2 linked regions of the Jeotgalibacillus aurantiacus genome follow. The protein of the gene in region 1 interacts with the protein of each later gene in a pairwise test. Links are inferred from orthologs where the notes say so. Each region holds a gene or a part of one and is shown on either strand. Other genes may lie near its edges.

The links.
Region 2: the proteins of lpdA (region 1) and pcrA interact in binary tests that used the Escherichia coli proteins (3 or more experiments, as listed by UniProt). The link is inferred for Jeotgalibacillus aurantiacus from one-to-one orthologs.

What each region holds. Positions count from the first base shown.
Region 1 is NZ_JACNMS010000002.1:654,012-668,900, forward strand. The notes cover bases 11,952-14,889. They hold lpdA (dihydrolipoyl dehydrogenase), read right to left. Parts: upstream 14,157-14,889; coding sequence 12,747-14,156; downstream 11,952-12,746. Other genes in these bases: H7968_RS08130 (polysaccharide deacetylase family protein), read right to left, coding at 11,952-12,338; H7968_RS08140 (dihydrolipoamide acetyltransferase family protein), read right to left, coding at 14,161-14,889. Outside these bases: ilvC (ketol-acid reductoisomerase), read right to left, coding at 1-653; ilvN (acetolactate synthase small subunit), read right to left, coding at 680-1,192; ilvB (acetolactate synthase large subunit), read right to left, coding at 1,189-2,901; ilvE (branched-chain-amino-acid transaminase), read right to left, coding at 3,309-4,208; H7968_RS08090 (YlaH-like family protein), read right to left, coding at 4,829-5,140; translational GTPase TypA, read right to left, coding at 5,163-7,007; H7968_RS08100 (YlaF family protein), read left to right, coding at 7,081-7,305; H7968_RS08105 (inositol monophosphatase family protein), read right to left, coding at 7,338-8,162; H7968_RS08110 (hypothetical protein), read right to left, coding at 8,318-8,518; H7968_RS08115 (YktB family protein), read left to right, coding at 8,716-9,351; H7968_RS08120 (UPF0223 family protein), read right to left, coding at 9,409-9,681; H7968_RS08125 (aminotransferase class I/II-fold pyridoxal phosphate-dependent enzyme), read left to right, coding at 9,850-11,319; more of H7968_RS08130, read right to left, coding at 11,487-11,951. UniProt on the Escherichia coli protein: Lipoamide dehydrogenase is a component of the glycine cleavage system as well as of the alpha-ketoacid dehydrogenase complexes.
Region 2 is NZ_JACNMS010000005.1:21,533-33,005, forward strand. The notes cover bases 639-3,578. They hold pcrA (DNA helicase PcrA), read left to right. Parts: upstream 639-967; coding sequence 968-3,190; downstream 3,191-3,578. Other genes in these bases: H7968_RS14650 (heptaprenylglyceryl phosphate synthase), read left to right, coding at 639-909; ligA (NAD-dependent DNA ligase LigA), read left to right, coding at 3,287-3,578. Also shown: more of H7968_RS14650, read left to right, coding at 232-638; more of ligA, read left to right, coding at 3,579-5,299; H7968_RS14665 (CamS family sex pheromone protein), read left to right, coding at 5,306-6,520; H7968_RS14670 (glycogen/starch/alpha-glucan phosphorylase), read right to left, coding at 7,250-9,637; glycogen synthase GlgA, read right to left, coding at 9,643-11,082; H7968_RS14680 (GlgC family sugar phosphate nucleotidyltransferase), read right to left, coding at 11,079-11,473. UniProt on the Escherichia coli protein: A helicase with DNA-dependent ATPase activity. Unwinds DNA duplexes with 3'-5' polarity. Translocates on single-stranded DNA with 3'-5' polarity. Initiates unwinding more efficiently from a nicked substrate than double-stranded DNA.

The sequences.
Region 1 (14,889 bases):
TGATAGCCAGCTTCCACAAGCGTTTCAAAGCCTGCTTTTACAAGGGATGTTAACCCGCCGCATAATACTGCCTGCTCACCGAACAGGTCCGTTTCCGTTTCTTCCTTGAAGGTTGTTTTCAAGACACCTGCGCGCGCACTTCCGATTCCTTTCGCGTAAGCAAGAGCTGTCTCTTCGGCGTGACCTGATCGATCCTGGTAAACAGCATATAGTGCAGGTACGCCAGCTCCTGATTCAAAAGTTCTGCGTACAAGGTGTCCCGGACCTTTTGGCGCTACAAGGAAAACGTCTACGTCCTCAGGTGGAACGATCTGATTAAAGTGAACATTAAATCCGTGTGCAAAAACGAGAGATTTTCCTGGACGCAAGCCCGGTTTGATTTCTTCTTCATAAACAGCGGTCTGACGCTCGTCCGGAAGCAGGACCATAATGATATCCGCTTCTTCAGCTGCATCACGGACCGACTTTACTTCAAGTCCATCCTGCTCTGCCTGCTCCCATGATTTTCCCTTACGTACGCCAACTACAACGTCATGTCCTGTATCTTTCAGGTTCTGGGCGTGTGCATGACCCTGTGAACCGTACCCGATGATGGCTACTTTCTTACCTTCTAAAGATCCGTTGATATCCTGATTGTAATAAACTTTTACCATAATAAATTCCTCCTAAGTATGTGGGTTTATAAAATAGATAATTGCTGTGACGGTGTTTTCTGGTTTTCCCTGACAAAAGCTGTTGCTCCCGTCCTTGTCAGTTCTTTAATTCCATATGGTCTTACTAAATCAATAAAGGCTTCAACCTTTTCCGGATCACCTGTTACCTGTACCGTTATGACATTCTTACTCATATCAATAACGGTTGCCCGGAAAGGTTCAATAATACTGGTGATTTCACTCCGGACTGCCGGAGGTGAAAGCACCTTAATCAGTGCCAGCTCTCTTGTGACAATTGCTTTGTCCGTAATGTCATTTACCTTTAACACATCAATTTGCTTCTGAAGCTGCTTTAACAGCTGTTCAAGTTTCCTTTGATCTTCTACATGAACGACAAATGTCATTTTCGAGATGCCCGGTTGCTCTGTATGTCCGACTGTGATACTTTCGATGTTGAACTGCCTTTTCATCAGCAGCCCTGTGACGCGGTTTAGCACGCCACTCTGATTGATCACGGTAGTCGTGATAACTCGCTTCATTCTTTCACCCCTAACATTTCGTGAAGCCCTTTGCCTGGTGCAACCATCGGGTAAACATTTTCAATCTGTTTAACCCGGCAATCGATCAATACCGGCTTATTGGACTTTAATGCTTTTTCAAATACCTGATCAGCTTCTTCAACCGTGCTCACTTTATAGCCCTCGATATCATAAGCTTCAGCAAGTTTTACAAAGTCAGGCTGGGAAGGCATCAGTGATTCAGAATATCTTTCTTCATAAAAGGTTTGCTGCCATTGACGAACCATTCCCAGACACTGATTATTTAAAATGATGACTTTGACAGGAATCTGACTTTCCTGCAGCAGCGACAGCTCCTGCAGCGTCATCTGAAATCCTCCGTCACCTGTAATCGCAACAACCGTTTCTTTCGGTTTTGCCAGCTGTGCCCCGATCGCTGCCGGGAAACCAAATCCCATGGTTCCAAGCCCTCCTGAGGTTACCCAGTGATCCGGGTTGTTAAATTTATAATATTGAGCTGCCCACATCTGATGCTGTCCAACATCTGTTGTGACGATGGCATTTCCGCCGGTATGCTTGTGGATCATTTCAATCGCCTGCTGAGGAAGGATTCCTTCTTCAGACTGCTTGTAGAATAGAGGAAACTCCTCTGTCAGCTTATTCAGGTGATTGGTCCATTCACTGAATCCATCTGTTACAACACCGAGATTTAAAAGGGACTGAAGCGCCTCTTTTGCATCTGCCACAATCGGGATATCCGTTGGAACGTTTTTTCCGATTTCAGCTGGATCAATATCGATATGAACGATGTGTGCATTCGGTGCAAAGTGATCAAGATTTCCTGTTAACCGGTCGTCAAATCTTGCACCGAAGTTGATAAGTAAATCGCATTCACAAATGGCCATGTTGGCTGCATAGGTTCCATGCATACCTGCCATTCCAAGAAACTGAGGGTGATCCCCTTTGATGGTTCCTAATCCTAACAGTGTGTTTGTAATTGGAATTTTTGACTGTTCAACAAATTTCACTAAATCTTCAGACGCTTTGGCGTGCAGCACACCTGCTCCAGCCAGAATCAAAGGCTTTTTCGCTTTCTGGATCGCCTGTGCCACCTTTTGAATCTGCAGAAAGTTTGGCGATGTTGTCGGCTGATAACCCGGGAGATCCACTTCAGTCTGCTTTACTTCTGACAGCGTGAAAATTTCATTTGAAACATTTTTAGGAATATCGACTAGAACAGGTCCAGGTCTGCCGGTAGAAGCGATATGAAATGCCTCATGAATGATTCTTGGAAGATCGTTTACATCCTTGACCTGATAGTTATGCTTCGTGATTGGCTGTGTAATGCCTACAATGTCCGCCTCCTGAAAGGCGTCTGTACCGATGACTGCACTGGCTACCTGACCGGTAAATACAACAAGCGGCAGGGAATCCATCATGGCATCAGCAATGCCTGTTACCAGGTTCGTTGCACCAGGGCCTGATGTTGCAATTACAACCCCCGTCTTACCGGAGACTCTTGCGTACCCTTCAGCCGCGTGAATGGCCCCCTGTTCGTGTCTGGCCAGAATGTGAGGAATCGGATTCTTGTATAGAGCATCATAGATAGGAAGTACAGCTCCACCCGGATAACCGAAGATCATTTCCACCCCTTCATTTTGAAGGGATTGTATAAATACATCTGCACCCTGTGCCGCTGACTTTTCCACATCTCCACCAAGTGCTTTCATCTGATCATGCTTTTCGTTTACCTGCACGCTCATCGATTAGCGCCTCCTTCAATCACGTTTCATCTGTTTTATTTTTATAATCAAAATAAAAAAAGTCCTTCAAGCCCATACAAATAGATCATGGATCCTTTGTATAGGGATGAAAGACTTTTCATGGTACCACCCTACTTCGCAGCTGTTGCTGCCTCCTGAACAGATAAACTGTTCACTGATAACGAACACTTTCATGTCCGTGAGCACCTACTGAAAATTTCAGTGCCCCACTCCGAGGGGATGTCATACTCAGCTAGTAATACCGGGTTCCACCATCCTCGGCTCTCTGTAAATACCGCTTACTGAATACTTTAACCTCATCAATGATTTAACGTATGATTGCTTTAACTCACAAAAGTTGATAGATAAATGAATTACCCTGCATGTAATGTTGAATTATATACCTTGACTCCGTCTTCTATCACAAGTTCACGGAATTCTTTTAAAAGATCTTTTGTCACTTTACCCGGTTCGCCTTCACCAATCTGGCGCCCATCCACTTTAACCACTGCAATCACTTCTGCAGCTGTTCCAGTAAGGAAAACTTCATCTGCCACATACACATCGTGTCTTGTGAAAACAGCTTCCTCCATTTGATAACCTTTTTTCTTAGCCAGTTCAATGATTGCGTTTCTTGTAATACCTTCCAGCGCCCCAACATATCCTGGCGGCGTGAGAATCTTATTACCTCTAACAATGAATATATTATCGGCAGAACCTTCAGCTACATATCCCTGGTCATTCAGCATAAGGGCTTCAGGAACACCAGCGAGACCTGCTTCGATTTTAACGAGAATGTTGTTCAAATAATTCAGTGATTTCACTTTAGGACTTAATACATCAGAACGGTTTCTTCTGCTCGCAACCGTTACAATTTCAATTCCAGTTTCATAAAGCTTCTTCGGAAATAGTGCTAAGGATTCTGCAATGACAATGACGCTCGGTCTCTTACAAGTAAAAGGATCAAGCCCAAGATTGCCAACGCCCCGTGAAACAACTAATCGAATATAACCGTTTGTCAGGTTGTTCTTTCTGAGTGTTTCAATGACAATTTGTTTCATTTCCTCTTTCGTATAAGGGATTTCAAGCAAAATTGACTTTGCTGAATCATATAACCGGACAAGATGCTCTTCGAGTCGAAAGACATTTCCATCATAGGAACGAATCCCTTCGAACACCCCATCGCCATATAGGAATCCGTGGTCATAAACGGAAATTTTCGCATTTTCTTTTGTGACGTATTCGCCGTCAAGAAAGATTAATTGTTCACTCACCTTATTCACTCCTTCCATCAACATAATATCGAGTATCAGTGCTTGATATGCTTGAATTGTTGACAATCATAACGCGGATATACAAGTCCGTCAACAGGCTAATTTATAATTTTTAGACAAATTAGAATATTTAATTAAATTGTATGCGTTTTCATGATTGATATAGAGGGATTTTGAATTTTTTAAAATTTTTTTATTTAACGCGCCTATGTGAGGTGTGAGAGGGGAGGTTTTATAAAACCGGACCGGGGGCATCCTTCGCTTTCCGCGGCCGCGCGGTGAACCAGCTAACGCTTCGCGTTACGCTGTTTCACCTGTCGCTCCTCTGCCGAGGGAGTCTACGGATGCCCCCGGTCCTCTAGATTTTTTAAAAAATCTGATAACAATTCTAACGGGAAATTGACATGAGGCATCTCTCCCGCAGACGGGCGATTAGTCGAATGGATGGAATGATGAGATAATGCGGTTTTGCGGGGGAGTGATTGAATTATTCTTTAGTTAGAAAGAATACATTTTTGAAACGATGGAATGATTTAAAGAGTCTACTGCGGCAGAATGAGCTGAAACACATGACTGAAATAAAAAAAGAAGGATCGACGCGTGTCGATCCTTCTTACATATCATACGTTACCTTTAGCCTGTTCACGTCGCAGTCTGATCTTGTAAATGATCAGAATGAGAGCTGCAATGATCAGTCCTTCTGTAACCGGCAGGAAAATGGCCAGGAACGTCAGAACGGTACAGCCTGTGATCAGGAAAAGGTAGATTAAAGCATTTTTAAGCAATGGCAGCTTTTTCGCAAAGCCAAGCTTATAAACTAAAATTGATAGAAGCACGATCGTGATGTATAGATACCACATACCTACATCAGGATTTGTATCTACACGGTACAGTGCCGGGAAAAACGAGAGACGATCTTCCACATTGACCATGGAGACTTTCAACTCCTCTTAATTAGTTACCCATTTCAGCGTATTTCTTTTTCTTTTGAGAACGTTCACGCTCGTTTTTGTCCAGGATCTTTTTACGGATACGGATGGACTCAGGCGTGATTTCACAAAGCTCATCATCGTTCAGATACTCAAGTGATTCTTCAAGCGTCATCAGTCTTGGCTTTTTAAGGGTCGTTGTCTGCTCTTTGTTGGCAGAACGGATATTGTTGGCTGCTTTGATTTTCGTAACGTTTACAGTCAGGTCATTGTCACGCGTGTGCTGTCCGACAACCATTCCTTCATATACTTCTGTACCTGGTTCGATAAATATCGTACCGCGGTCTTCTACACCAAGGATGGCATACTGTGACGCCTGCCCTTTATCCATAGAAACAAGTACACCTTCTCTTCGTCCACCTACACGGCCCTGTTGCATCGGCTGGTAGCTGTCGAATGAATGGTTGATGATTCCATAACCACGTGTAAGCGTCATGAATTCAGTCGTATAACCAATCAGGCCACGTGCAGGGATCATAAATACAAGACGCACCTGTCCGTTACCGTTATTAATCATATCAAGCATTTCACCTTTACGCTCACCCATTGATTCAATAATTGAGCCTGTGTATTCTTCAGGAACATCAATTTGAACGCGTTCAACCGGCTCAGAGCGCACACCGTCGATTTCACGGACAATAACCTCAGGCTTCGATACTTGGAGCTCATATCCTTCACGACGCATATTTTCGATCAGAATAGACAGGTGAAGCTCACCACGTCCTGATACAACCCATGCATCCGGTGAATCAGTCGGGTCTACACGAAGGCTGACATCTGTCTCAAGCTGCGCTAAAAGACGCTCTTCAATTTTACGGGCAGTAACAAATTTCCCTTCACGGCCTGCAAATGGGCTGTTGTTAACAGAGAAAGTCATCTGAAGAGTTGGCTCATCGATACGAAGAACCGGCAGTGCATCCTGGTGATCAACCGGACATACCGTTTCACCGACGTTGATATCTTCCATTCCGGAAACTGCAATTAGATCTCCCGCTTTTGCAGACTGAACTTCAACACGTTTCAGCCCCATAAAGCCAAAGATTTTTGTCACACGGAAATTTTTGAATGATCCATCAAGCTTCATCAGCGAAACCTGCTGACCTACTTCGATTGTTCCGCGGAATACACGTCCGATTCCGATACGTCCTACATAGTCATTATAATCTAAAAGAGCAATCTGGAATTGAAGCGGCTCTTCGCTGTTGTCTACTGGAGCAGGGATGTTTTCAACGATCGAGTCATACAGACATTCCATCGTTTCATCCTGTTGTTCCGGATCAAGACTTGCTGTTCCATTAATAGCCGATGCGTAAACAACCGGGAATTCAAGCTGGTCTTCGTTAGCATCAAGCTCGATAAACAGCTCAAGAACCTCATCAATTACTTCAGCTGGACGTGCAGCGTCACGGTCAATTTTGTTTACGACAACGATTGGTGTCAAGTTCTGTTCAAGGGCTTTCTTCAATACGAAACGTGTCTGAGGCATACAGCCTTCGTATGCATCCACAACAAGCAGAACGCCATCAACCATTTTCATGATCCGTTCTACTTCTCCTCCGAAGTCTGCGTGTCCCGGTGTATCAAGAATATTGATGCGGGTATCTTTATATTGAATCGCAGTATTTTTTGCTAAAATGGTGATACCGCGTTCTCTTTCAAGGTCATTCGAATCCATTGCACGTTCTTCTACATGCTCATTTGAACGAAAGATACCTGATTGTTTTAAAAGCTGGTCTACTAAAGTTGTTTTTCCGTGGTCAACGTGAGCAATGATTGCAATGTTTCGAAGGTCTTGCCTGATATTAGTCATTATTTCACTCCTGTTTTAACGTTCTAATCTATTCTAACTGTACTATTGTATCACAATAGGTGGAAATAAAGAAATGGATTATGTAAAATATACGTATATGAGGAGGATGACGATGAAAAACGGTAACGGAATTTTTCTTTTTTTAGCGATTCTTGCTGTCGTTGCAATGTCTGCGATCGGGATCGCGATTGCTGAGCGCAGCGTTACGGGCATTTTAATTTCTCTGGTTGTATTTATCATGATATTCGGACTTGGATTTAAAACAAAAAAGAAAATGCGGGAGCAGAGTGCTGAATAACCGCAAAAAAAGAGACTGAACCAGTGGATGGTTCAGTCTTCTTTTATTGTTTTATGATTAAAATATTTACTCAGATATTCAGTATAAATTTCATCATGAAGGGTCGCATTACCGGCAAACACCGGAGAGCTGTCGATCAGATTCAGTGGGTGGTTTGACAGATCCGTCATCTTGCCCCCAACTTCCTCGATGATGACTTTTCCTCCCGCTACGTCCCAAGGCGCAAGACGCATGGTCATATATCCATCAATACCACCCGTCGCAATATATGCAAGCTCTAGGGCCGCTGAACCATAAGACCTTGTTCCACGTGCTTTTCTGACCAGCGGAGTAAACGCTTCGAACGGAATTCTTTCATGAGGAGCTACCCATGTAGCATTCAATGCCAGAATTGATTCCTCAAGCTTCACCTCTTTTAACGGTGAGAGCTTCCTGTCATTTAAATAAGCTCCTTCTCCCTTTGAAGCCCAATATAATTCATCATGAACCACATCATAAATATATCCGAGAACGCCTTCCCCTTCCTCGTACACGCCAATTGATATCGCAAAATTCCGCTGCTGATGAACAAAATTCATTGTTCCGTCGATTGGATCAATAATCCACACGGTACCATCAAGTGATGTAACCTGATCTCCAAAGCCCTCTTCACCGAGAATTTTATGATCTGGATACTTACCCTGTATTTCTTTTACAAAAAAGCGTTCGATTTGTTTGTCCATATTCGTTACAAGATCGTTTGCATTACTTTTTGTTTCTATATTAAGAACGTCATCAAACGATTTAATAATGGTCTGACCGGCTTTTTTAATTAATTCCTTTGCAAAACGGTCCATTTCATTCCGGGTCTGATTCATAAAGGGGTACCTCCTGCCAATGATATCTTGCCTATACAGTAGCTGAATGACTGTCTCAAGGCAAGGAAAACGGCTAAATTCAGCAAGGCTAAGACGAACGCTTTTGTAAAAGCGTTCGTCTTAGCCTTGCTGAACAATAACATCCTTTAAGTTTTTCATGCGATAAAACCATTGAGATCGAGGAGTTCGCGACGGATGGAAAAGAGTTTATCTTTTGCCCGGTCCATAGCTGCTCTGTCCTCATTTTCCATTGCTTCAAAAAGCACAGCCAGTTCGTAATCCAGTTCCATGCGAAGCACAGCCAGTCTTTCCTGTTTGTAGTCTCTTTTTCTTGTTACCTGGATGACCTGTTTCATGCCCATGCACTCCTCTCTCTTTTTGATCTTCTTTACAGCATCTTATTCAGTACACTTCAGTTTATTCACGGTGAATGCCTGTGCTAGAATAAATTTAATCTTTGCCTGACAGGCTGGTCCGTTAATTTTATTATAGCCATAATTCAGACAACTCAAACTGCCAGTTTGTTTTTGGAGCATATAACGGAGGTTTTTTCATGAAAACTGCATTCACAGAAAAAGAATTTGATGTCTTTCTTACTCCCGGTCTTGATGAAAGAATGGAGTTAATAAGAGAACGTATTCAGCCTGTATTCAGATCACTCGGAGAAGAGCTGGTGCCATACCTGGAGCGGGAATTGGACGAAGAGCTTTATCTTCATATTGCTAAACATGCCAGACGGTCTGTCAATCCGCCAAAGGATACGTGGATGGCCGTCTCACCTAATAAACGGGGCTACAAAAAATTACCGCACTTCCAGGTTGGATTATGGGATGACCATCTGTTTATCTGGGTTGCATTTATTTATGAGCTTCCTGAAAAACAGAATATCGCGAGGGAAATGATTGAATCATTTGACCAGGTCGTAAAGATTTTACCTGAGGATGGATGGATTTCAGTAGATCACACGAAAAAAGAGGCGAAAAAAATAAGCGAAATGAATGAAGGAGATTTTCTTCACGTGCTTGAACGGTTTGAAAACATTAAAAAAGCTGAGTTTCTTGCCGGGAGAAGAATTAACAAAGAGTCTGACATTGTGTCAGATCCTGATCAGCTCATTCCACTCATTAAAGAAACATTTAAAGAGCTGATTCCTTTGTACAAGCTTGCGCTGACTGCCCAGCAGAAATAAATAAAACGGCCGGTTACCCGGGACTCACATAAGTGAACCCATGTAACCGGCCGCTTTTTATTTCATCGAAAAGTTTTGTCCCGCTTCCGTTTCACGGGCTTTTTTTTGAGCCCGGTAAATTGAGTAACCGCTCATTTCGCTAAATTCCCTGTCTATGGTTTTTTCTTCTGACTTTGAGGGAACAATCTCTTTAAACCGTCTGTAAAGGGTCATAAAGTCATCACGGTTGACCGATTTCTCGTAAGCTCTTTCCACTGCTCCATAAAACTTAACAGCGTCAACGATCTCCTCTGTCGACCAATCCATTGAAATAGGGTATTGATATTCCATTTTTCACGCTTCCTTTCAAAAACACCCGCAGAGATTTATTTTCATTTACTGCAGGAAATGCTATAATTCTTCTGTTGTCTATAAGGTAACAATACCCTTAATGAGGTGAATATTCAATTGTCTAGCACACCTTCATCACTATTAAATGTACTTCGTGAAGACCGTACACTGACACAGTATGATACGCCGCTCTTTACAGGACTGAAAAAGCATAGTGAACGAAATCCAGTACAATTTCATATTCCAGGCCATAAAAAAGGTGCAGGCATGGATTCGGAGTTCAGAGAATTTGCTGGAGATAATATATTATCAATTGATTTAATTAATATTGCACCACTTGATGATCTGCATCAGCCAAAGGCGATGATTAAAGACGCACAGGACCTTGCTGCCAAAGCATTCGGTGCTGACCATACATTCTTTTCTGTTCAGGGAACATCAGGCGCAATTATGACGATGGTCATGAGCGTATGTGGTCCCGGCGAAAAAATCATTGTTCCACGAAATGTTCATAAATCGGTGATGTCCGCGATTGTTTTTTGCGGTGCGATCCCGGTGTTTGTTCATCCGGAAGTAGATAAAGAACTTGGTATCTCTCACGGTATTACACCTGAGTCCGTTTCACACGCACTCGAACAGCACCCTGATGCAAAGGGTGTACTGGTGATTAACCCGACTTATTTCGGGATCGCAGCGGACCTGCGTGAAATCGTGAAAATAGCACATGCAAACCACGTTCCGGTTCTCGTTGATGAAGCACACGGTGTCCATATTCATTTCCATGATGAACTTCCTGTTTCAGCCATGCAGGCGGGAGCAGATATGGCTGCAACAAGCGTTCATAAACTTGGCGGGTCCATGACACAAAGTTCTGTTTTGAATGTAAAGGAAGGGCTTGTTTCTTCTAAAAGAGTTCAAACGATCTTAAGCATGCTGACAACCACTTCCACCTCCTATCCCCTTCTTGCTTCTCTGGATACAGCGAGAAGACAGCTGGCTACGGAAGGAAAAGAGCTGATTGATCAGACAATCAGACTTGCTGAGTCTATTAGAGAAAGATTATCCGGCATCGAACAGATCCGCTGCATCGGGAAAGAAATTCTCGGTACACCCGCAACGTTCGATTACGATCCGACAAAGATCATTATTTCTATTAAAGAGCTTGGTATCACAGGCTATCAGGCAGAGCTCTGGCTGCGAAAGAATTTTAATCTCGAAGTTGAGCTTTCTGACCTGTATAACATTTTATGTATCGTGACGCCTGGAGATACGGAGCATGAAGCGTCTATTCTGATCGAAGCCATGCATGCACTGTCGATTGAATACAGACACGGTAAAGACTTTGATATCCCTGAAGTGATGCTTCCCGATATTCCACTGCTGGCACTCAGTCCACGTGATGCTTTTTATTCTGAAACAGAGCTCTTACCTATAGAAGAGACTGCCGGCAGAATATGTGCTGAATTTATTATGGTCTATCCTCCAGGAATCCCGATTTTTATTCCGGGTGAAATTATTACGGAGGAAAACCTGAATTATATCCATGAAAATATAGCAGCAGGACTTCCTGTACAGGGTCCTGAAGATGAAACACTTAAAAAACTGCGCGTCATTAAAGAACATCGCGCTATTAAATAGAAAACAAAAAGAGACTGACATTTTTTCATCAGTCTCTTTTTCCCCTTTTTATTCATGACGGACACTTAATTGCGTCGCTAAGCCGTTTCACTTACTCCCATCCCCATATGTTTGTAAGCGCTTCCCTGCTATTTTAACCCAAATACCTGAAAGATACAACAGCTTTTTTAGCGGTCAATCCCTTTAATTAACACAGGGTCCACAATGTCATATCCTTTTCCGCGAAGTCCATCCACGATACCGGGTAACGCTTCATTCGTCCATTCCCGATCATGCATCAGCAGGTTCGCTCCGTTTGTCAGAAATTCTGTATTGACCATGATATCCTGTAAAGCGGCTGCATGTTGATAATCCGCTTCCCAATCATATCCGTAAGTCCAATTCATCAGCACCATACCTTCTTGTGCAGCCAATTGTTCACTGAAGTCAGTATTGGCACCAAACGGAGCCCTGAAAAAGACAGGACGTTCCCCAATAATTTCTTCAACGCGATCACTTAATGATACGATCTCTTCACGCTGTTCCTCTTCTGTAAGATCTCTCAGATTCGGGTGGGAATATGTATGATTACCGATCGGGAAACCAAGTTCATGAATTTCCTTCAGCATCGCTTCCTCTTCCGGCGTATCAAGAAAATGCCCATTTACAAAAAAGATAGCAGGTGCGTCTTTCTCTTTTAACGTATGAGCCATTTCAACTGCATACTGATCAGGTGCATCATCAATCGTTAAAAGAACGACGTTGGATGGCGCATCACTTAAAGGTTCTACAGTCCAGATCGCTGGATTGATCTCATATTGAGGTTCAGTCATTTCCGGTTCTTCCTGTAAAGCTTCTGTTTCTTCAGGAGCTTGTTCTGTCTGCTCCGTTTGTTCCCCGGCAGATTCGACGTCTTCTGTCTGCACTGTTTCGAGTGCTTCTTCGGATGTGTTTGTTTCTTCTGTTGTGCTTGCTTCTTCTGAACTGCAGGCTGCTGTGAGCAGAACTGCCGTTACGGCTGCAGGGACTAAATATTTCAACTGTAACCTCACCTTTCCAATATGTATAACCCAAGTGTAGCATAGATTTTACTTTCATTTCCGGTGGAATTTAATTCAGTCTAAAAAGTCGGGCTGTGCCTATCCTACGCTTTCCGTGGCCGGGCGGTGAACCCCTTGTGCTCCGCACAATGGTTTCACCTGACCCTTTCCGCCACAGGAGTCTTCGGATAGGCCCAGCCCTTGTTGTTATTAATATACTTCCTTGTTGAATTATCGAACTAGATGACGGGAAGTTTGTACGTCCCCGCCCGTCGGAGCTAGACAAAGGAAAGCGAAGGGGACGACCGAACCGGTTATTCTTCGGACACTTATAATTACGCATTATCTTCATTGAAGAGATATTAAAAACGGGACAACCCGTGTAAGGGTTGTCCCGCTGGTGTTACATTATTTTACGATGTGGATTGGTGTTCCAAGGGCTACTTCTGCAGCTTCCATTGAAATTTCACCTAATGTCGGGTGAGCGTGGATTGTCATTGCAACGTCTTCAGCTGTCATGCCAGCTTCGATTGCAAGACCAAGCTCTGCGATAATATCAGAAGCACCGTCACCGGCAATTTGAGCACCGATGATCAGGCCGTCTTCCTTGCGTGTCACAAGCTTAACGAAACCTTCAGTCTGGTTAAGTGCAAGTGCACGTCCGTTTGCAGCGAATGGGAATTTTGAAGCTACTACTTCAATGCCTTCTTCTTTCGCCTGAGCTTCGTTGTATCCGACTGTTGCCAGTTCAGGATCCGTGAAGCATACTGCAGGGATTGCAAGGTAGTCAACTTCAGACTTCTCGCCGCCGATTACCTCAGCTGCCACTTTACCTTCGTAAGAAGCTTTGTGAGCAAGAGGTGGTCCGTCTACGATATCTCCGATTGCGAAGATATTGTCAACGCTTGTACGGCACTGCTTGTCAGTTTTGATTACGCCACGGTCAGACATTTCAATACCAAGCTGATCAAGACCGATTTCATCTGTGTTTGGACGGCGTCCTACTGTTACAAGAACGTATTCAGCGTCTACAGATACTTCTTCACCTTTCGCTTCGTACTTAACCGTTACGCCGCTGTCTGTTTCTTCAACGCCTTTAGCCATTGCTTTTGTAATGACATTAACGCCTTTTTTCTTAAGTCCTTTTTTAACAATCGTTGTCATCTGCTTTTCGAATCCGCCAAGGATATCGTCAGCACCTTCAAGAATTGTTACTTCAGTACCCATGTTTGCATAGGCTGAACCAAGCTCAGTTCCAATGTATCCTCCACCGATGACAACAAGGCTCTTAGGAATATCCTTAAGCGCAAGTGCACCTGTAGAATCAAGAACGCGGTCTGAGAACTTGAAAGATGGGATTTCGATTGGACGCGATCCTGTTGCAATGATCGCATTTTTGAATTTGTACGTCTGAGCAGAGCTGTCATCCATTACGCGAACTGTTTCGTTATCAACGAAGTAAGCTTCGCCGCGTACGATTTCAACTTTGTTTCCTTTAAGAAGTCCTTCAACTCCACCAGTAAGCTTTTTCACTACACCGGCTTTCCATTCCTGAGCCTTCTCAAAGTTAATTTTAACGTTCTCAGCAACGATACCCATATCGTCTGAATGCTGAGCCTGCTCATAACGGTGACCGATTGTGATCAGCGCTTTTGATGGGATACAGCCGACATTTAAGCAAACACCGCCAAGGTTTTCTTTCTCGACGATTGTCACTTTTTGTCCAAGCTGAGCTGCACGGATTGCAGCTACATATCCTCCGGGACCTGATCCAATGACGAGAGTATCTGTTTCAATAGGGAAATCTCCAACTACCATGGTTTTACGCCTCCATTAGTAAAAGTTCTGGATCGTTCAATAAACGTTTGATGTGGTTCAACGCATTTTGAGCCGTTGCACCATCAATCATACGGTGATCGAAGCTCAATGATAATGCTAACACAGGAGCGGCTACAATTTCACCATTTTTTACAACAGGTTTTTCCGCAATTCGACCAATTCCGAGGATTGCAACCTCAGGATGGTTGATAACCGGTGTAAACCACTGGCCTCCGGCAGATCCGATATTTGTGATTGTGCATGATGCACCTTTCATTTCATCACCGGACAATTTACCGTCACGCGCTTTACCAGCGAGCTGGTTGATTTCATCAGAAATACCAAATACAGATTTGCGATCAGCATTTTTAACAACTGGTACAACAAGACCTTTTTCAGTGTCTGCAGCGATACCGATGTTGTAGTAGTGCTTCTGAATGATTTCCTGTGCTTCATCATCAAGTGATGTGTTCAGTACAGGGTACTCACGCAATGCAGAAACAAGTGCTTTTACCACGTATGGAAGGAATGTCAGCTTGATGTCTTTTTCAAGCGCGATTTCCTTGAACTTCTTACGATGTGCAACAAGCTTCTCAACATCTACTTCATCCATAAGTGTTACGTGAGGGGCAGTGTGCTTAGAGTTAACCATTGCCTTAGCAATTGCTTTTCTCATTCCGCTCATCTTCTCACGTGTTTCAGGGAAGTCACCTTCAGGTACAGAAGGAGTTGA
Region 2 (11,473 bases), on another replicon or contig:
GACTGGTTCTAATTACACTCACCTCACAAACTTTCCGCGGACCTGACGAATTGTTGTCGTCAGCTCACGAACTCGCGTCACAACCTGACGAACTCCAAGGCTAACCTCACAAACTCCACCCGCAACCTCACGAACTCGCCTATCCCAACCACATTCCTTCCCGCACTTTAAGACATCCACATTCGGTGCTATAATAGTACGGATAATGAAGGCTCGAATGGAGGATTTGGCATGTACGATGTCCGGGAGTGGAAGCATGTATTCAAACTGGACCCTAATAAAGAAATATCAGATGAGGCATTGGAAGCGATTTGTGAGTCAGGAACGGATGCTGTGATGGTGGGCGGTTCTGATGGTGTCACACTCGATAATGTGCTCGATCTGATGGCAAGAGTTCGCAGATATACAGTTCCTTGTGTGCTGGAGGTTTCAACGCTGGAGTCGATTACACCGGGATATGATTTATATTTTATTCCGACCGTTCTGAACACGCAGGATCCGAAGTGGATTACAGGGCTGCACCATGAGGCGATTAAGGAGCATGGTGACCTGATGAACTGGGAAGAACTTTTAGCTGAAGGATATGTGATTTTGAACCCGGATTGCAAAGCGGCACGCCTGACAAACGCAGAGGTACCGAAAAGTGACGATGATGTCATTGCCTATGCACGCATGGCCGAGCGCTTGTTTTCGCTTCCGGTTTTTTATATGGAATACAGCGGGATGTATGGTGATCCAAAGCTTGTTGAAAAGGTGAGCCGTGAGCTTGAATCTGCCGTGTTATTTTACGGCGGTGGGATCCGTTCGGTAAAAGAGGCAGAGGAAATGGCTGAACATGCTGATGTCATTGTCGTTGGTAACATTATTTATGAGAATCTGAATGAGGCACTGAAAACAGTTTTAAAATAAATGCCGCAAACAGACAAGTTACGATATAATAAGAACAAATGTTCGAGGTGGTGCGATTATGCAATTTTTAACTGACCGGCTTTTAAAGGGAATGAACCCTGAGCAGGCAAGAGCGATTAAGGCAACGGAGGGTCCGCTTTTAATTATGGCAGGTGCCGGATCCGGGAAGACTAGAGTACTGACACACAGGATTGCGTATTTGATGATTGAAAAAGGGGTTGCTCCTTACAATATTCTGGCGATCACTTTTACCAACAAAGCCGCCCGTGAAATGAAAAACCGTGTCGGCAGCATTCTTGGAGGTGCTTCTGAGGATGTCTGGATTTCCACTTTTCACTCCATGTGTGTGAGGATTTTACGAAGAGACATTGACCGAATCGGTTATAACCGCAATTTCACAATTCTCGATTCCACGGATCAGCAATCTGTTATTAAGGCAATCCTGAAGGATAAAAACCTGGATCCGAAAAAATTTGATCCAAGAGGCATTCTGGCTGCGATCAGTTCGGCAAAAAATGAACTCACGACGCCTGAACAGTTTGCCAAGGATGCAGGAAGCTATTATGACCAGACGATCAGCGAGGTGTTCACTGAATATCAGCGGCGTCTGAGAAAAAATTCTGCGCTTGATTTTGACGATCTGATTATGCAGACAATTCATTTATTTGAGCGTGTTCCTGAAGTGCTTGAGAACTATCAGCGGAAATTCCAGTACATTCACGTGGACGAGTATCAGGATACGAACCGCGCGCAGTATTTGCTTGTAAAGCTTTTAGCGTCACGCTTTAAAAATCTTTGTGTCGTAGGGGATTCCGACCAGTCGATCTACCGCTGGCGCGGGGCGGATATTACGAATATCCTTTCATTTGAAAAGGACTATCCGAATGCGACCGTTATTCTTCTTGAGCAGAATTACCGCTCAACTGAAAACATCCTCGATGCGGCAAACGCCGTCATAAAGAACAACCCGAACCGGAAGCCGAAAAATCTGTGGACGGATAAAAAGGGTGGTCAGAAAATCACCTATTACCGTTCCGACAGCGAGCAGGGGGAAGGTCAGTTTGTAGCCGGGAAAATCAATGAGCTCGTACGCTCCGGCGTCCGTAAGCCGTCTGACTTTGCCATTCTGTACCGTACGAACGCCCAGTCCCGTGTGATGGAGGAAGTACTCATGAAATCCAACATTGAGTACACGATCGTCGGCGGCACGAAGTTCTATGACAGAAAAGAAATCAAGGATCTGCTAGCCTACCTTCGTTTAATCGCGAATCCGGACGACGATATCAGTCTGACGCGTGTGATTAACGTACCGAAAAGAGGTGTCGGTTCAACGTCTGTTGATAAAATCGCGAACTATGCGCGTGATAACGATATGTCTATGATTGAGGCGCTTGGTCTCGCTGACTTCGTTGGTCTGAGCGGAAAGGCAGCGAAGGCTGTGCTTGAATTCAGGGAACTGATTCAGAATATGACGCAAATGCAGGAGTATTTGTCTGTCACTGAGCTTGTTGAGGATATTTTAGAGAAGTCAGGTTACCGTGACGCGCTGCAGGCTGAAAAAACAATTGAAGCACAAAGCCGTCTTGAGAACATTGATGAGTTTTTATCTGTTACAAAAGCGTTTGAGGAAGCCAATGATGATAAGAGTCTGATTGCGTTTCTGACGGACCTTGCACTCGTAGCGGACATCGACCAGCTCGACAAAGATGACGCACCACTCGATGCTGTCACGTTAATGACGCTTCACTCAGCCAAGGGACTTGAGTTTCCGGTTGTCTTTTTAATGGGACTTGAGGAAGGGGTTTTCCCTCACAGCCGTTCACTGATGGAGGAAGTGGAGATGGAGGAAGAGCGCCGTCTCGCCTACGTTGGGATTACGCGGGCTGAAGAAGAATTATTTATCACAAATGCCCAGATGAGAACATTGTTTGGACGCACGAATATGAACCCTGTGTCACGCTTCATTGCGGAGATCCCGTCTGAACTTCTTGAGGAACCGATGAAAAAGGAAGCCAACCCTTTTGGTCTCGGAGGATCACCGCGTCCAACCGCACAGCCGCGTAAAGCACCTGTGCGCCGTCCGGTTCAGCGGACAACAGGTGGCAGTGATATCGGCTGGAGCGTCGGAGATAAAGCGCAGCATGGTAAATGGGGAACAGGCACCGTCGTCAGTGTTAAAGGGGAAGGTGACTCCATGGAGCTTGATATTGCATTTCCAAGCCCAACCGGCATTAAACGTCTGCTGGCCAAGTTTGCACCGGTTACGAAGGTAAGCGGCTAATGAAAAGCGCCCGTTTATAACGGGTGTTTTTATTGAAAGCCGGATCATCCTGTCAATACAATGTAAACCATCCAATGAAATGAGAGGAATGACACTATGGACCCATCCATTCAAAAACGCGTTCAGGAACTTCATGACAAGCTGAATCAGTACAATTATGAATATCATGTCCTGGATCAGCCGTCGGTTCCTGATTCCGAGTACGATCAGCTTTTAAACGAGCTGAAGGAGATTGAACAGCAATATCCTGAACTGATCACAGAGGACTCCCCGACCCAGCGTGTTGGCGGAGCCGTACTGGAGCAGTTCTCAAAGGTTGAACACCGCACGCCAATGCTCAGTCTTGGAAATGCATTTAACGAAGCGGACCTGCGGGACTTTGACCGTAAAGTCAGACAGGCTGTAGGTGACAATATTGCTTACAGCTGTGAGTTGAAAATTGATGGTCTTGCGGTTTCACTCCGCTATGAAAATGGTGTGTTTATGCAGGGTGCGACAAGGGGAGACGGATCGGTTGGTGAGGATATTACAGCCAATCTGAAGACAATCAGGTCGATCCCTCTGCGCCTGAAGAATCCGTTATCCATTGAAGTGCGGGGAGAAGCCTTCATGCCGAAATCCTCATTTGTTAAATTGAATGAGGAAAAAGAAAAGCGTGAAGAAGCTGCCTTTGCCAATCCGCGTAATGCAGCAGCAGGCTCACTGCGTCAATTGGATCCGAGAATTGCCGCATCACGTAACCTGGATATTTTCCTTTACGGTATTGGTGATCCGGGTGAAACGGGGATCAATTCGCAAAGTGAAGGCATGCAGTTATTAAATGAAAATGGCCTGAAGACGAATCCTGAACGCAAAACGTGCGGGACGATTGAAGAGGTTATTGACTATGTCAACAGCTGGGTGGAAAAGCGTGCTGAACTGCAGTATGACATTGATGGCATTGTCATCAAGGTAGATTCTCTTTCTCAGCAGGAGGAGCTTGGTTTCACTGCAAAAAGTCCACGCTGGGCGATCGCCTACAAATTCCCGGCAGAAGAAGTCATCACGATTCTTCATGATATTGAGCTGAGTATTGGACGGACCGGTGTACTAACACCGACTGCCATTTTAGAGCCGGTGCGTGTAGCAGGAACAACGGTGCAAAGAGCATCACTTCATAACGAGGACCTGATCCGTGAAAAGGATATCCGTCTCGGTGATCATGTCATTGTGAAAAAAGCAGGCGATATCATTCCTGAGGTAGTCAGTGTGATCACGGATCGCAGAACAGGGGATGAAAAGGAATTTACGATGCCGACACATTGTCCTGCCTGTGACAGCGAGCTTGAGCGGCTGGAAGGGGAAGTAGCACTCCGCTGCCTCAACCCGAAATGTCCGGCACAAATTCAGGAGGGTCTGACTCATTTTGTATCCCGCAATGCTATGAACATAGATGGACTAGGGGAAAAGGTCATTGCCCAGCTATTTAAGGAAAATCTGATTGAAGATGTAGCAGACCTCTATCGTTTAACGAAGGAGCAGCTCATTCAACTAGAACGAATGGGTGAGAAATCTGTTGAGAATCTCCTGACTGCCATTGAGGCATCCAAGAAAAACTCTATGGAGAAGCTGCTGTTTGGACTCGGGATCCGCCATGTAGGAGCCAAAGCAGCCAAAACGATTTCAGAGCATTTCCGCTCTATTGACAAGCTGCGTGAAGCAACTGTGGACGATTTGTTACAAATCGATGAAATCGGAAACAAAATGGCTGATGCAATCGTCACATATTTTGAGAACGAAGAAGTACAGGAATTAATCGAAGAACTCCGTGAAAATGGTGTGAATCTTACTTATACAGGTCCTAAAAAAGAGCGGATGGAATCTGTTGAGTCTGCTTTCACAGGAAAAACGATAGTATTAACTGGGAAGTTAGCTCAATTGACACGTGATGAAGCGAAAGAGAAAATAGAACTGTTAGGTGGAAAAGTGACCGGTAGTGTTAGTAAAAAGACAGATCTTCTTGTTGCAGGAGAAGATGCCGGCTCTAAATTGACGAAAGCACAGGATTTAAATATTACGATCTGGGATGAGCAGCAGCTCATTGACGAAATAACCAAACAAGAGGTGTAGCATTTCATGAAAAAGTGGATAGCCGCAGTAACGGGTGCTTCCTTGCTGCTGGGAGGGTGTATGCCATCTTTTCAGCAGGAAGATGAGGTTATCCAGGAGAACGCGCCGGAAGAATCGGAAGAACAGACTGTCATCATTCCAAACTTCCAGATATCTGACGAATATTACCGGACCTTATTGCCATACGAACCATCCCCTTCACGCGGAATGGTCGTGAATAATCTGCAGACGAATTACGATATTGCAGAATTTGAAAGTGGACTGATGCGTGTTGCGCAGCAGAACTTTGATCCTGAAACGCACTTTTTCCAGGCAGGACAGTTCCTGGACAGTGATACGATAACAAGCTGGTTGAACCGTGAGTTTACCGATGCGCAGCTTCAGGAGTATGACATGGAGCCTGAAGAGAATGTAGGGTTGAACCCGGTTGATGCCGGTGGAGAAAACCGTGAGCAGCGGGCGAAGGAAAGTCCGATTTATTTAGCTCATATTCTTGAACATAACTACTTTGTGAAATCTGAAGAGGATGAATCGAAGGTAAGGCTCGGTGGTGTTGTGCTTGGGCTCGCGATGAATTCTGTTTACTACTATCAGAACGATAATGATCCATTCGGCCCAACATTTGAGGAGCCGATTCCTGATGCTGAGATTGAAGAGCAGGGAAGACAAATGGCGCAGGAAGTACTTCAGCGCCTTCGTCAAATGGCCGCAGATGATCCGGAAAAAGCAGCGCTGGCGGATGTTCCGGTCACCATTGCATTATTTAAGCAGGAGCCGAGAACGACTGTTATTCCTGGTAACTTCATTGGTTACGCGTCAGCGGACGGGGGAAGTAATGAGCTTGGTGATTGGAATGAGATGAATGAGAATTATGTATTATTCCCTTCAGCTGAAGCACAAGAGAATTACAGAGATGATGAAACTGCATTCCTGAATTTCAAACAGGATGTGGAAACGTACTTCCCTAATTTCAATAGTGTGATTGGAACAGGATTATACCGGGGAGATCAGCTGGAGAATCTGAAAATTGACATTCCAATTCAGTTTTATGGGAAATCAGAGATTATCGGATTTACCCAGTATGTAGCCGGACGTCTTGTTGATTTGTTCCCTGAGTATTTTGATATTGAGGTGAGCATTACGTCAATTAATGGTCCTGAGGCACTGATTATTAAGGAACCGAATGACACAGAGCCGTTTGTTCATATTTATGAGCAGTGATGTTTAAGTAGCTCTACAAATCCGGGCCGGTCTCATCCTTCGCTTTCCGTTGTCTAGCTCCGACGGGCAGGGACTAGCAAACTTCCCGTCCTCTCGTTCGATAAGTCAACATCAGCTCACTACGTTCGCTGTGTTTCCTTTATCTTCGTCGAGGCCAGTCCAGTTTGTACGTCCCTAAACGCCCGCCTCCGCTTTTCTAAGGCCGCGCGGTGAGCCAGCTAGTGCTTCGCACATCGGTTTCACCTGACTCTTTCCGCCGTAGGAGTCTACGGATGCCGCCGGACCTTTGTGAAGTATTCTGATCCAATGATTTTTGCGTGAAGGAACAATATTAAAAGACTGTTACTTGAGATCATCAAGTGCCCCTGCGGTTGCAGGGGTTTTTTGATGAGGCTTGTTAAATAAAGGAGATGAGTTGTTTTAAAATGAGGATATTAATGGCCTTGTGATTTCTGTTGTTAGCATAGTCACTTCTGTTGCTAGGAAGTCACTTTATGTCGCTAGGCTGTTGAAGATGACATGATATGTTGATAGCAGGAGAATTTCTGTTGATAGACACTTGAAATCTGTCGATAGACCGATTTGTTTTGTTAATAGGGTAACAATTTCTGTTGATGGCTTTCATAAGAGCATCTAAGATCCTAAAAGCATGCTCCTCCAAAACTAATGGTGTTTCGTTTTAATATCAAAAAGGCTGAGACAGCATCGCTGTCTCAGCCTTTTTAAGTGTTACAGCTTCCAAATATCCTCAGCATACTGCTTGATCGTCCGATCGCTTGAGAAGAAGCCGGAGCGGGCGATGTTGTGAATGCTTGAGGTTAGCCATTCTTTTCGCTTTTGATAGGCAGCGGTGATATCCTGCTGAGCGGTGACGTACGCATCAAAATCCTTTAAGAGGAAGTATTGATCATTTTCCATCAGCAGTGAGTCTGAGATCATATCAAAATCATAGTAGGAATCAGGGAAGAATCCTGATGTCAGCTGGTCAATGACTTTTTTGATGCGCGGATCCCCGTGATAGTAGTCATAGGAGTGATAACCGCCGTGCTTTTCGTAGCGCATGACTTCCTGAGCAGTCAGTCCGAAGATAAAGATATGTTCAGGACCTGTCAGTTCGCCAATTTCGACGTTGGCACCATCAAGCGTACCGAGTGTGAGGGCGCCATTCATCATGAATTTCATATTACCGGTTCCTGATGCTTCTTTACTTGCTGTTGAAATCTGTTCGCTGATATTTGTTGCGGGAATGATTTTTTCAGCGAGTGATACACGGTAGTTTTCAAGGAAGACCACAGTCAGGTAATCCTTTGAAAGCGGGTCGTTGTTCACCAGGTTCGCAACGGAATGAATCAGCTTGATGACCTTCTTGGCGTATTCATACCCAGGTGCTGCCTTTGCTCCGAATATAAACGTTTGCGGATAAGGCTTGAAGGAGGAATCCTCTTTCATCCGGTTATACAGGTGCATCACATGCAGAATGTTCAAAAGCTGTCGCTTGTAGGCGTGCAGACGTTTGATCTGCACATCAAAGATTGAATCAGGGTTTACGGTAATGCCATTGCGATCTTTGATAATGTCAGCGAGTGCCACTTTTTTATCGTATTTAATCTGATCAATTTTTTTCTGGAACGACGCATCCTCTGCAAACGGGATAAGGGCATCGAGCTTTTGTGTATCCTTGATCCAATCCGTTCCGATTGCGTCATTGATGGCAGAAGTCAGCTCAGGGTTCGCCTGAAGCAGCCATCTGCGGTGCGTAATACCATTTGTTTTGTTATTGAAACGGTGAGGATAAAACTCATGGAAGTTTTTCATCTCACGCATTTTCAGGATTTCGGTATGAAGTCTGGCTACGCCATTGACACTGTGACTTCCTACAATCGACAGGTGCGCCATTTTTACGAAGCCGTGTGCGATCACAGCCATTGACTCGATACGGTCCCAGTCACCCGGATAGGCTTCCCACAGCTCTTCACAAAAGCGGCGGTTGATTTCTTCGATGATCTGATAAATTCTCGGGAAGAGAGGACGGAAAAGGTCAACGGACCATTTCTCAAGTGCTTCTGACAAAATTGTGTGGTTAGTGTATGAGATCGTTTCCGTCACGATACTCCACGCTTCTTCCCAGCGCATCCCTTCGTCATCCATCAAAATCCGCATCAGCTCAGGTATGGCAAGAGCAGGATGAGTATCGTTAATGTGAATCGCAATGTGTTCATGCAGTTCGTACAGGTCGCAATGATTTTCCTTGTAATCACGCAGAATACTGGCAAGGCTTGCCCGGACGAGAAAATACTGCTGTTTCAGACGCAGTATTTTTCCTTCATCAGACATGTCATTTGGATAAAGGAATTCAGAAACCTGCTCCGTATCCCGTTTATATTGCATAAAGTCCTTATGTGACGGGAAATTCTTTGAGGGCTCTGCTCCCCAAAGACGTAATGTATTAACCCGGTCCGTATCATATCCGATCACGGGCATATCGAACGGAACAGCCAGAATGGTCTCGGCATTTTCGTGCTTAAAGATCATCCGGCCTTTTTCCTCTGTCCATGAAACGCTGCCCCAGTAAGGAACTTCTACTGCAAGGTCAGGCTTTCGGACTTCCCAGACGTTACCGTTACGTAACCATTGTTCAGGAAGTTCTACCTGATATCCGTCAATAATTTTTTGTTCAAACAGACCATGCTTATACCGGATCCCGTGACCATGACCGGCCATGGAAAGAGAAGCCATAGAATCTAAAAAGCAGGCGGCCAGACGTCCAAGACCGCCGTTACCCAGTCCTGCATCTGCCTCTGCTTCCTCAAGGTCACTCAGGCTGATATCAAGGTCTGCGAGGCCTTCTTCCACAATTTCTTTTACACCCAGGTTAACGAGTGAGCTCACCAGCAGTCTGCCAAGAAGAAACTCAATGGATAAATAGTACACCTCTTTATGGTCCCCTTTGCGGGTATGTTCATTAGAGGCGATCCAGTTGGTACTGACGTATTCCCGTACCATCATGCCAAGCGTCTGGTATTGGTGCTGCTTGGTTGATTGTTCAAATGACAGGCCGGATGATTGCTCCAGCCGCTGCAAGAAGGCGGTTTTGAACGCATTTTTATCACGGAACATTTGTGTTAGTTCCTCCCTTGAAGTCGCTGATATAGCGTCTGATATTCGCCTGCTGAACGTGCCCAGCTGTAATCACCGGACATGGCATTTTCCTGCAGCTTCGGCCAGACGTTCTGATCTTTATAGTAGGAGAGCGCCCGTTTAATCGTGTGCTTCATATCATGTGCATTGTAATTTGTAAATGTGAATCCGTTACCGGTCTCATCTGCTTCATTCCAAGAGTGAACGGTATCATTCAATCCACCCGTTTCGCGGACAATCGGAATGGTTCCATACTGCAGGGAAATGAGCTGACTCAGTCCACACGGTTCAAACAGCGACGGCATCAGGAAGTAATCGGCACCGGCATAAATCCGGTGGGCAAGTGCTTCTGAAAAACCGATATAAACCCCTGTTTTTTCAGGAAAAGCTGTTGCCAAATAATGAAAGTATCCTTCAAATTCAGGATCACCGCTGCCCAAAACTACAAGCTGGAACGCCTCTTCATTAATCAGTTCATGCATGACACGTTTGACGAGAGACAAGCCTTTTTGTTCAGTCAGTCTTGTGACCATGGCGATCACAGGAACAGAATCTGTAACAGGTAAATTAAATTCCTTTTGGAGTGCTTTTTTATTTTCTTTCTTATCAGCCACAGTTTTCAGGGAATAAGGTTTTGTAATATAAGAGTCAAGCTCCGGGTGATAGCTTTCTGTATCAATCCCGTTTAATATCCCTGAAAGCTTAAAGGACTGATCACGTAAAAGTCCGTCCAGCTTTTCACCGAAGAAATGGGTCTGGATTTCGTCTTTATAAGTCGGGCTCACGGTTGTAAGTGCATTAGAACTTAGGATTGCCCCCTTCATAAAACTTACCGCGCCGTTAAACTCAAGTTCACCGGAATGGAAATAGTGATCCTCAAGGTTTAACAGGTCGCCAAGAATACTTTGAGGGAAGAGACCCTGAAATTGCAGGTTATGAATCGTGAAAACGGTTTTCATGGATTTATAAAATGAGTCCTGCTTATATTTCCGGTCAAGCAGAAAAGGTACTATCCCTGTGTGCCAGTCGTGACAATGAATCACATCCGGCTTAAATGGGATAACAGGGAGTGAATCAAGAACTGCACGGCTGAAGAAGGCAAATCGTTCGGCGTCATCATAATGACCATATAGAGAATCCCTTTTGAAGTAGTATTCATTATCGATCAGATAATATGTAATACCTCCATGTTCGAGTGTCTCAATTCCGCAATATTGATTGCGCCAGCCGACCTGGACGGTAATTGACTTGATCTTTTTCGCTTTTGACAGCAGCTCATCTGAGATCAGAGAATACTTTGGGAGCATAACCCGGACATCAGTACCCAGTTTTTTTAATTCTTTAGGAAGGGCCCCGGCAACATCACCGAGGCCTCCTGATTTTACAAATGGCGCACATTCTGATACGGCAAAGAGGACTTTCATTGAGCCACCGCCGCTTCACGGATGCTTCCTTTTCGCAGAACGAGTGGTTTTTCGGCAGTTCCTCTAAGTGTCGTTCCGTCCAGCACCTTCACGTCTTTATCCAAAATCACATATTCAAGCGTACAGCCTTTTCCAATCTGGCTTTTTTGCATCACAATACAATTTTTCACGACAGAGTCTTTTCCGATTTTCACTGCACGTGAGACAATGCTGCTCTCAATTGTCCCTTCAATGCTTGCCCCATTGGCGATCATGGAGTCGGATACGTGTGCATTGGACGCATATTTTGTTGGCGGCTCATCCTTTACCTTCGTGTAGATCGGGCGGTCTGACGAGAATAACTGGCTCCATGCAGCATGTCCGAGGAGATCCATCGAATGTTTAAAATAGG